3 regions of the Priestia sp. J2 genome follow, and region 2 is predicted to be linked to each of the others. Evidence: riboswitches for the same ligand, from Rfam matches in the RefSeq annotation. Region 2 holds a riboswitch; each other region holds the start of a gene.

Region 1 (3,754 bases), 680 kb from region 2:
CGTCAGCAGGAGAAGTATTTACAGGGACCATCCTTATGCATCAAACATCTGTTCATGTGTATAAAGATGCAGGTAAAGCTGAGCGAAATCAAGATAATATAGAAATTCGATTGGATGAAAAAGTACATAGCGCAGAAGATGTTCGCAGTCTTGGAATTGAAGTCGGCGACTTTGTTTCGTTTGATCCTCGTGTAGAAATAACAAAAAGCGGTTTTATTAAATCTCGTCATCTCGATGATAAAGCAAGCGTAGCTTTATTGCTTCAGCTCATGAAAACAATTCAAGAAGAGCAGATCGAACTGCCATACACTACGCACTTTCTTATTTCAAATAATGAAGAAATTGGATACGGAGGAAATTCTAATATTACGCCTCAAACGGTAGAATACTTAGCGGTTGATATGGGTGCCATGGGAGATGGACAATCTACTGATGAATACACCGTGTCTATTTGTGTAAAAGATTCAAGCGGCCCATATCATTACGGTTTGAGAAAGCATTTGGTGGAGCTAGCTAAGCAGCATGATATTCAGTACAAATTAGATATTTATCCGTTTTACGGATCAGATGCTTCTGCTGCTATTCGTGCCGGGCATGACATCGTACACGGCTTAATTGGTCCAGGAATTGATTCTTCTCATGCGTTTGAGAGAACGCATCAAGATTCATTAAACCATACGTACAAGCTTCTTTACCACTATGTGCAATCGAACATGGTTCTGCTTTAAGAAAGGAATATTTAATTAGTGTATTTTTATGCAAAACAAAGAGCAGGACGGGACTGTGATGTCTGTACTTTCCTTTCCTAAAAAAGAAGCCGGCTGTCCGGCTTCTTTTTTTAATAAATACTATATATTTTTTTACTGATGAAGCAACAGTTGGTAAAAAAAGCACCTTTTTTAAAGAGGTATAATACGGCTTAAACCTTTTGTACATTTTGTTCATTTACAGAAGTTAAAATGTTTTTAAATTTTTAAAAGTTTCTTGTGACAAGTTTTGTAGAATGGGTTTTCAAAAGGATATGGTTTCGTCATAATGTGGATATAGCGATCACTACAATAATCGGAGGCGAATCTTTTCATGTGGGTACTGACGGTATATGCTGGAAAAGAAATGAAAATGTTTGAATTTGAAACTGAAACGCAGGCGAGAGAAGCTTTTGCAAAAACAAATGGCTGTAAAGTTCTTTCAGAAGTCGTGTATTATAATGATCCTCATTTAACATTAGTAGCTATATAATAAAAAAACAAGAGCTGACTTTATGCTCTTGTTTTTTTATAGCTTCTTGTATCTTACGAAAAGAATAGAGTTGAAATAAAAAAAAATGTACGCTATGATATGGTAGTTACTTCTATTATTCTGATAGTTTAAAAGGTTCATATATATCAAACAGCAACAGTAAAGATGCCAAGAAGGCTTAATAGGGAAACTGGTGAAAGACCAGTACTGTCCCCGCAACTGTAAGTGTGGACGAACGAGTATAACCACTGTGGAAAAATCACGGGAAGGTTCTCAAGTAGAATGATACACAAGTCAGGAGACCTGTCTTTATTGTGAAGTTTCTATTTCTCCGGGGAGCGGGAAGGGAAACGTTGGCTTAAAGTGGCATTCGTGTACACTTTTATTCTGACGTTTTACCCGCTCGCATATTAGCGAAGCGGGTTTTTCTCGTAGCACAAAACTACATATCGTGCAAAAAAGGTGCGCAATGTTCACATTGCGTTAAATGGGAAGTCTGGTGTGAAGCCAGCGCGGTACCCGCCACTGTGAAGAGGAGCTGATTGCATATGCCACTGTATTCGGGAAGGCGCAATCAAGTGATGAATCGAAGTCAGGAAACCAGCCTTTTTCTAATGCGAAGCTTACCCTACGGGATATAGGTGGAAGTGCAAAAACTTAGTTTGAATTTTTCTGCGCCTCTATCATTGATAGAGGCGTTTTTTTAGTAAAGGAGCGAATAAGTGTGACGACGTGGAACTTAAATGGAACAAAACATCACGTATTGATTTGTAATGGAAGCAGCTGTATGAGAAAAGGTGGAGAAGAAGCCACGCAAGCTATTCGAAATAAAGTGACTGAACTGAATCTAGATGAAGCGGTTCACACAACCCGTACGCGCTGTAACGGAAGATGCAAAGATGCTCCTGTAGCTATCGTGTACCCTTCAGGAGATTGGTACAAGCAGGTCACTGAAAACGTAGCTCATCGAATTGTTGAAGAACATTTAGCAGGAGGCTGCAGTATAAAGGAATCACTTATTTATGAATATGATCAAAACGGTTTTGTTTCTCCGGAAAAGAGTGACTCCATAGAAGGAATTGACAAAGTAAAAAGTAACGCATAAAGGAGGAGCTAGCATGAAAGGTAAACTGTTAGTTATTGGATTCGGCCCAGGAAGCTTTGAACATATTACACAGCGAGCAAGAGAAGCCATTCAAGAAAGTGATATGATCATTGGTTATAAAACCTATGTGGAATTAATTCAAGGACTATTAACGAATCAGCAAATTATTAGTACAGGAATGACCGAAGAAGTAAGCCGTGCACAAGAAGCCGTAAAGCAAGCTGAAGCGGGAAAAACCGTGGCGGTCATTTCAAGCGGAGATGCAGGAGTATACGGAATGGCCGGCCTTGTGTATGAAGTGTTGATTGAAAAAGGATGGAAAAAAGAAACGGGCGTAGAGCTGGAAGTGATTCCTGGCATTTCGGCTATTAATTCATGCGCATCCCTCCTTGGGGCGCCCGTGATGCATGATGCCTGTACGATTAGTTTAAGTGACCACCTTACGCCTTGGGAGTTAATCGAAAAACGAATCGAAGCAGCTGCACAAGCAGATTTTGTAGTAGCTTTTTATAATCCGAAAAGCGGAAGACGCACAAGACAAATTGTGGAAGCGCAAAGGATTTTATTAAAATACCGTTCCCCCGATACGCCTGTTGGTCTTGTGAAAAGCGCTTATCGTGACCGTGAAGAAGTGGTAATGACCAATTTAAAAGACATGTTAAATCATGAAATAGGCATGCTGACTACCGTTGTTGTCGGAAATTCATCTACGTTCTTTTACGATGACTTAATGATTACACCGCGCGGGTATCAGCGGAAATATACCCTCAACCAAACAGAGCAGCCGCTAAGACCGCATCAGCGACTTCGAAAAGAAGCAGAACCATGGGCTCTTGATCAAGAGGAGACTGTAAAGCAAACGGCTTCAGCTATTGAAGATGTTCAGAATACAAAAGAAGAAAAAGCAGCTTCACGAGCTCTGGCAGAAGAAGCGCTTCAAGCAATTTTAGGTGAAACTACTTCACCGGTCGTACACCAGCCAATTGAGTCTATTTTTGAAGTGGCAGTTAGTCCAGGGCTTGCAAATAAGAAGTTTACGCCCGTTCAAATGACAATACTAGCAGAAGTTGTTGGTGAAAAAGGTACGATGGAGTATACGCCTGACCATCAAATCAAACTGCAAATTCCAACGGCTCAGCCAGATGTGATTATTAAAAAGCTCCAATCAGCTTCCTTTTTACTATCTCCAGTCGGAGACGTGTTTACAATTAAAGCGTGTGATTTTTGTGATGGAGAAAAAAGTGACGCCATCCCGCATACGGAACAATTACAAAAGCGTCTCGGTGGAATGGACATGCCAAAAGAGCTGAAGCTTGGTATTAATGGATGCGGTATGGCCTGTTACGGTGCTGTTCAAGAAGATATCGGCATTGTCTACAGAAAAGGTGCGTTTGACTTATTTTTAGGGGC
Region 2 (3,754 bases):
TCGGTCAATGAGTAGAGCAATCGTCATGGCTGTCAGGTGTGCAATCATCGCTTGTGCAATACTCATTTCTTCACCTCTTTTCCTTAAGTGCCTGCTCTAAGCTTATTTTTACCAGCTTGGCTACCGCTTGACCTAAAGCGGTCATAGAGCCTGCATATTCATATAATGGTCCTTGCTGAGACGCTGCAACTGAGATACTGTCCGTAGATGTTCCCGTAGCAATCGTCTTTGTAGCTGGATCTATGACACCCAGCTGTGACAGCGTTTTTGTTTTGGCTTCTGTAGCGGCAATAAAAAGCTGTAAAAACGCCGCATCCGTAAGCCTGCCTTCCACGAAAAAAAACATATTAATTGTACCGGGAGAGGAATAGAAAGGGACAGCTTCGTCAGCTGTAATATCCACTGCGTTTCCTACTCCAGCCGTTATCACGGAAGCTACTCTTACTCCGTAGCCTTCATAACAGTAAATCGCTCTTTCTTTTAACCAAACCGCTGTCATCAACCCTACGATTTGCTCATGGCGCACATTTTCTTTCATCAAATATTGCTCATACTCTAAAGAAGGAGTATCTGAATAATAGTCTTTATGAACAAATCGATTGTAAAAGGTGTCCGTTTCCGTGATGCCTGTTCCTAAAACGCCTGAGCTGTATGTTTTATAAGAAGTCTCGGTTTTCATGATTAAAAGCTCAGGCCGTTCTTCAATTTTAAGATGTGAAAAGGGACCAATCCCCTTTTCAATTCGAACTGGAATATGGTCCCTCTTTTTATTTATTGTACACCTCAGGGTATACTGCTTTTGCTAAGTCCTCTAAGCCATCTACAATACGAGGTCCTAAGCGGTTGATTTTGTTTTGATCAACCTTTTCGATGTTCCCCTCTTTTACAGCAGTCATGCTGCTCCAAGCGGGACGCTTCATAATCTCATTTTTGTCTGCATCATACGTTGCGATAATAACGTCAGGGTTTAACTTAACAACTTGCTCTTCAGAAAACTTAACCCAACCCTTTTCACTAGCCGCTACGTTATCAGCACCGATCATAGTAAGCATTTCGTTCATGAACGTACCTTTTCCTGTTGTATAAATCTCAGGAGCTCCCGATACCTCTATCCATACTTTTTTACGATCTTCTTTTGAAATCGTTTTTGCTTTTTTCTCAATTGAAGCTACTTTTTCTTTCATGTCTTTAATTGTTTGATTAGCTTCTTTTGTTTTACCCGTTAATTTACCAATTTGCGTAATAGAATCATAAACCGTATCAAACGTTGTTGAATCTTTTACAACAAATACCGGAATACCCGCACTTTCAATTTGTTTAAATACTTCATCTGAAACGCCCATACTTGAAGCGTGTGCCAGCACTAAATCAGGATTTAAAGCAATAACTTTTTCTGCATTAACGTTCATATCTCCCACCTGCGCTTTTTTCTTTACGCTTTTAGGATAATCATCGTTGCTTGTGACACCGACTAATTCTTTTTCAAGGCCAAGGGCATATACAATCTCCGTATTACTTGGCATTAATGAAACAATTTTCTTAGGCTGTTTTTTCAACGTAATTTCTTTATCACGCGCGTCTTTTACCTTCACTGGAAACGCAGCTTGTGACGTTTGTTCTGTATCTTGCTTCGTTTTTTTATCACTGTTGCTTTGGCTGCCTGCACCGCATGCAGCAAGTACGATGACTAACAGCGCAATAATGGAATACGAAAGCCATTTTTTCATCTAAATACTCCCCCTATATATTGTTCATTGTGAATACGAAACCTCCACGTTAAAGAAAAAGCAAATGATCATGCAAAAAGCAGCGCTATCCCGTTTTTTCCGCTTTGACTATGTATACTGCTCGGCAGCAGCTTCAAAATAAAAAAGCTTTACTTTCAATTGAAAGCAAAGCAGGTAACGTCAAGATAAGCAGGAAAAGAATCCGTTCACTATACTTGATATGTATGTTCATTACCCTGCTTCACCCTTCCTCGAAGGTTTCACAGCTAACAATAAGGCAGGTCTCCTGACTTACGCACAAAGCGCTTACAGTGGCGGGACCGCGCTGGTTTTTCACCAGACTTCCCTTTTCACTCAATCTTTAAATTGAGACCTTATTGCTTTACGATTATTCACTTGTCCTAGTATACCCCACTCATCGAAAAATGGAAATAGCCATTCTCACAAAAAAAGCTGCGAGAATGCTCTCGCAGCTTAGGGAATTAAAGAGTTGCTAAAAATTCACGGACCGCTTCAGGCGTTTTAGCATTTGCACTGTGCAGGTGCGCAATTTTTTCACCGTTTTTATATACAAGAAGAGAAGGAATACCCATTACATTGTTTTCAGCAGAAAGTTCTTCAAACTCATCCTTGTCAATTTTAAACCATGCTTTATCTGTATTTTCGTCAACGATTTCATCAATAAACATATCCAAACGTTTGCAATCAGGACACCACGTTGTCGTAAAAATCCCAACGCTTAGTGTTTCATTCTTAATTTGTTCGCGAAATTGTTTTTCTTCCGTAAATTGTTTCATTGTGTTACCTCCAGCGTCTATTCGTTCCTTCCTACAATTCTATAGTAAGAAGTCTGACTTCATTATAAACGATTTTTTTATCGTTGTGCTAATGTTTCAGCTTATTTAGACCATAACGGTTTTAGACGTAAAAAAATGCTAGCTTAAAAAAGCTAACATTTCGAAATTGTAGAATGTTGTGTCTATTATCAGCTGAACCACTTAGGCGGCATGTTTCGGTTCCAATAAATTTTCCCTAAATCATAATGCTTTTGAAAATTATCTGCGGCCGCATGATAGTGAAAATTAAACCAGTATCCATCTTTTGGAGGATTTTCACGCCGTACATGAAACCGTATTAAGTCCTGACCGGTTTCCCGGTCATATACATGGAAAATCTTTTCACCGTAGCCAGCAGCAGGGTGCTCGCTTATCTCGAGATTCTGAATTGACTGTTCAAGTTCAGTGCCAATGTCGGTCAGCACTTCTTCAATTTTAGGTAACACTGCTTGACGAAATTCATCTTCAATGACAGGACCAATTTTTGTTCCGAATTTTTCCACTGACTGTTTTTCAGCTGATTCCATTGCATACGTAACAAATGATGAAACGTCTTCATATTTTGGTTCTTCATATGGCAAATGAATATCTTCTATAACAGCTGTGACAGGAGTTGTTTCTCTTACATACCCTGCTTTATGTTGCTTGTCCGCTTTTGCATCATCAACGTATAAATATTCTGGTGGAGTGACAAGCCCAAATGTAAATACTGTAATAAATACAATTAGCATTCTTTTTATCCATCTAGGCATTCGTATCTTTCCTTTCTCATCTTTTCCCATATGGTCTTTTCATATTGTAAAATTCATTATCATAACTCACTAGGTATTGTAACATACTTATTAATTTTTTACCTATATTTGCTTATTCATTTATGCTGTCTACGGGCATTTGACGACTTTTCAGTTACCACCTTCCTTCTTCTGTTTGAGGTTGTCACACCGAGCGGAAACCTATACAAGATATTCCTTTTTTGCTGGATGCTTAAACACAAAAGTATTTTTATGTTCAAAAATATATCATACTTTTATGAACTTTAGATGAAATTCATAAAAAAAACTTCCAAAACTTTTTAATTCCTAAAAGGTTTTGGAAGTCTTTTCAATGAGCGTAATTAATTTTACTTTTTTGGTTATTTTTGTATATCAATTGTCCCGTAATGAAATTTTGATGTTTTTCGTTTTTGCACAG
Region 3 (3,754 bases), 1.4 Mb from region 2:
TGGCATTAGACTGTATAAGCTGAGCAATTAAAGGCAGTTCTGGCAAAGAACTATATGTGACAAGAGAGAGCGATAGTGGCTTTCCATTTTTGATTGCTTTGTCATTTTTGATTTGATAGCCTGCTTTCTCTAAATATTTTTTAGCAGATGTCATACCTCTTTGCTCATTAGCAGTACTATCAGCAAAAGGAAATTGGGGTAAAAATGGACCTCGAGCCGCTGCCGCTTGATTGTTCATGATGCTGCTAACAATTTCTTTTCGGTTCAATAAGGTATCGATAGCTTTTCTTACATTTTCGTCTTTTAATGCGTCATTAGTTTGATTGTAAAGCAATAAATGGGTGCGCACACTAGGTACTCCACTTACTTTAAAAGACGGATCTGTTTGTAAAGTGCCCAAGCTTTCTAAAGGCGGGCGATAAATAATATCGGCTGTTCCAGATTGAAGAGCAGCAACTCGCGCATTAGCATCTTCGTTAAATCCAAAGATCGCACTTTTCAATTTCACTTTTCCACCCCAATAATTTTCATATCTTTCTAATTTTACTTGATTTCCTTGATCAAAAGACAAGACGCGAAATGGACCCGTACCAATGGGCTTCTTAGCTATATTAGAAGCATTAACATCTATAATAGCTGTATTTGGATGCACTAATTCAGAAGGAAATTTAGGCATTGGTTCTTTTAATGTAATTGTCAGCGCATGACTGTTCGCTTTCATTTCTTTAATATTTAAAGCGTTTTTCATCGCATAACTTTGGTCTATCGTTCTTTGAAGAGAAGACTTAACGGCATTTGCATCCAGCGCTTTTCCGTTTTGAAACGTGATGTTCTTTCTTATCATAAATGTCCATGTAAGGCCGTTATCTTTCGTTTCCCACTTTTCAGCAAGCCAAGGCTTTATTTTTAAATCGTCGTTGATTTTAACAAGCGTCTCCCCTACTCCCCCACGAACTGCTGTATAATTATCGTCCGTATGAGGATCAAGCGTTGCAGATGTAAAATTAAATAAAAACGTCACACTTTTATCCGTTTTCTTTCTTTCTTTTATACTTACGCTCTCTTCATTAGGAGCGCAAGCAGTGAGGCAAAGTAACATGAGAAATATCATAGATACAAGTTTTTTATTATTTATCATTCATTTTTCCACCTTCTATTTTAATACACAAAAAAAGCACTTCTAAAAAGAAGTGCTTGCCTTCACAACAAATTCAGATAAACGTATCCCTTGTTTATCGTATTTTTGATTCTGCCAAAACACCTCCCTATCCTCGTAGGTTATTGTGTGCTGCGATTTATGGCAGGTCTCCTGGCTTCAAGTCACTGCCTTATACCGCCTTCCCGTCTCTAAATAGACAGTGGCTTTTTGACATAAGGCTCCTTGTTACAGTGGCGGGACCGCTCCGGATTTTCACCGGATTCCCTTTTAAGGCAATTGAAAAACAATTGCCACCATAAAAGCTGGTTATTTAATTTAGTAGCGTGCTCTTGAAACTCTAGAAGTGGAAGCTGATGGTGAAATATCTTCATCATCAAATCCAGTGGCAATAACGGTTACCATCATTTCGTCCTTTAAATCTTCATTAATCACAGATCCAAAAATCATATTTAAGTCCTGATCAGAAGCGGACGTGACAATATCTGCTGCTTCCTGTACTTCGTAAAGACTCAGGCTGCTGCCGCTCGTAATGTTCAGCAGCACGCCTCTTGCTCCATCAATCGATGCATCTAGCAGCGGACTAGAAATCGCTTTTTTCGCTGCTTCAATTGCTCGATCTGATCCCGAAGCTCGTCCGATACCCATAAGCGCAAATCCTTGATTAGACATAATTGTTTTTACATCAGCAAAGTCAAGGTTAATCAGCCCTGGAACAGCGATTAAATCTGAAATACCTTGAATACCTTGGCGAAGAACATTATCTGCTTCACGGAATGCTTCAAGCATAGGTGTCTTTTTATCAACGATTTCAAGCAAACGGTCGTTTGGAATGACAATAAGGGTATCTACCGATTCATTCATCGCAGTAATACCGCCTACTGCTTGCTTGGTACGTTTATTTCCTTCAAACTTGAAAGGACGAGTAACTACTCCAATTGTTAAAGCATTTAGTTCACGGGCAATTTGGGCAATAACCGGAGCTGCTCCAGTACCAGTGCCTCCCCCCATGCCAGCTGTTACGAATACCATATCTGCGCCTTGCAGTACTTCTTGAATTTGCTCTCTGCTTTCTTCTGCAGCTTCTCTTCCTACTTCTGGATTAGCTCCTGCACCTAATCCTCGCGTTAATGCCGCACCAATCTGCATTTTCACATCTGCTTTAGATAAATTAAGCGCCTGAGCATCCGTATTAACGGCGATAAATTCTACCCCTTGTACACCATGTTCAATCATACGGTTAACGGTGTTATTTCCTCCACCGCCGACTCCAATTACTTTAATTCGCACTAATGGCGATACATCTCCATCAAATCCAAACATTCTAAGTTCCTCCTCAATGATCAAAATTACTTTCTCTTATTATCCGAAAAAACACGTGAAGAACCTTTTACTCCTATGTTTAACGCGTAACTGTTCTTTTGTTTTACAGATTTTATACATTTCTCTTTTAACCTTTAAATCTTTACATCTTTATGTAAAATTATTGTTGTTCCGAAGTTAGTACGCCGAACTCTTTTTTGGTTTTCCCACTCAAAACGGCATATAAGCTTATTGTATCATTCATTTGACAGATGTCTGTATTTAATTTTGAGTAAGATGTGACTAAGAGAATAATATTTTTATAGACAAAATGAGAAAAAGCCCTTAGAAATAAGGGCTTCTCTAGATAATAAACCATTTTATAATTTCCCAGTTAAGAATTGAGCTTCTCCCATACCAAAGCTCCAGTCAGCATTACCGTTTTCAACAATTGAAATCATAATGTCGCTTGGCTGAATTCCGCAGCTTTCTCCCAGCTCTTTTACAATTAATTTGTAAAGAGCTTGTTTTTGCTCTTCTGTTCGCTGTTTGCTCGTCACACTTATAATAACCAAATCCTTGCTTCTCTCAAAGCCAAGACCTGTATCTTCAATAATCATTTCATGAGCAGGATGCTGATGTACAATTTGATAACGATCGCGTTCTGGGACGCCAAAGGCTTCTAGCATCGCTCGATGAGTAGCGTCTAGTAATGTTTTTAACTCTTTTTCGTCTCTTCCTTCTATTACATCAAATCTAAGTAATGGCATACTAAGTAACCTCCAGCTTTTTGTCTAATGTATTATTGCTTTATCATATCACAACTATCATTTGTAAAAAAAAGATACGCTATTCACAATGTGCTCTCTAGTGAAAGAGACCTCAAACTCTTCAATAAAAGCTGAACCTAATAAAAAGAAATGAGCAGCATAACGGCTCATTTCATTAGTACAAAAATATTTATAATAAGAGCTAAAATACATGCAGATACAATGGCAATGAGTACGTTCATCACAAGGTTTTGCGAGGATGTTTTAGCTTGTTTTTTCATATCAGCCCGACTCATCTGTTGCTTTTCATGATCACTTTTAGACATCACGTAGCCTCTCCTATTCATCAAAATGTCAGCAGTGTATAAATGATTTTTGAGAAACCTTGATCCAGTTCTTTTGTATAAACAGCAGCACATGCAGGTTATCATCAGTTATTTTAGCATGTTTTGTCAAATAAGTGGACTATGTAGCGCTTCAATTTAGTATTCACAGCCAAATATATTTAAATTCGTTGCTTTTCTCT

What was found. Region 2 has a riboswitch for cobalamin ahead of LJY09_RS09550 (ABC transporter substrate-binding protein). Riboswitches for the same ligand answer to the same signal wherever they lie in the genome.
Region 1: it holds a riboswitch for cobalamin, as region 2 does, so the genes downstream of both, LJY09_RS13055 ((2Fe-2S) ferredoxin domain-containing protein) here and LJY09_RS09550 (ABC transporter substrate-binding protein) in region 2, are expected to answer to the same signal.
Region 3: it holds a riboswitch for cobalamin, as region 2 does, so the genes downstream of both, nikA (nickel ABC transporter substrate-binding protein) here and LJY09_RS09550 (ABC transporter substrate-binding protein) in region 2, are expected to answer to the same signal.

The regions. Positions count from the first base shown of each region.
Region 1 is NZ_CP086208.1:2,589,048-2,592,801, reverse strand. Features, by position in the region: gene LJY09_RS13065 (M42 family metallopeptidase) at 1-728, shown strand, start outside; gene LJY09_RS13060 (hypothetical protein) at 1,081-1,239, shown strand; cobalamin riboswitch at 1,386-1,565, shown strand; cobalamin riboswitch at 1,683-1,863, shown strand; gene LJY09_RS13055 ((2Fe-2S) ferredoxin domain-containing protein) at 1,964-2,344, shown strand; gene cobJ (precorrin-3B C(17)-methyltransferase) at 2,358-3,754, shown strand, end outside.
Region 2 is NZ_CP086208.1:1,904,306-1,908,059, reverse strand. Features, by position in the region: gene cbiB (adenosylcobinamide-phosphate synthase CbiB) at 1-66, opposite strand, end outside; gene LJY09_RS09555 (adenosylcobinamide amidohydrolase) at 71-679, opposite strand; gene LJY09_RS09550 (ABC transporter substrate-binding protein) at 768-1,727, opposite strand; cobalamin riboswitch at 1,986-2,119, opposite strand; gene LJY09_RS09545 (thioredoxin family protein) at 2,210-2,524, opposite strand; gene LJY09_RS09540 (YpjP family protein) at 2,713-3,315, opposite strand; gene LJY09_RS09535 (class I SAM-dependent methyltransferase) at 3,696-3,754, opposite strand, start outside.
Region 3 is NZ_CP086208.1:484,919-488,672, reverse strand. Features, by position in the region: gene nikA (nickel ABC transporter substrate-binding protein) at 1-1,138, opposite strand, end outside; cobalamin riboswitch at 1,282-1,472, opposite strand; gene ftsZ (cell division protein FtsZ) at 1,475-2,479, opposite strand; gene LJY09_RS02590 (tautomerase family protein) at 2,839-3,228, opposite strand; gene LJY09_RS02585 (hypothetical protein) at 3,396-3,554, opposite strand.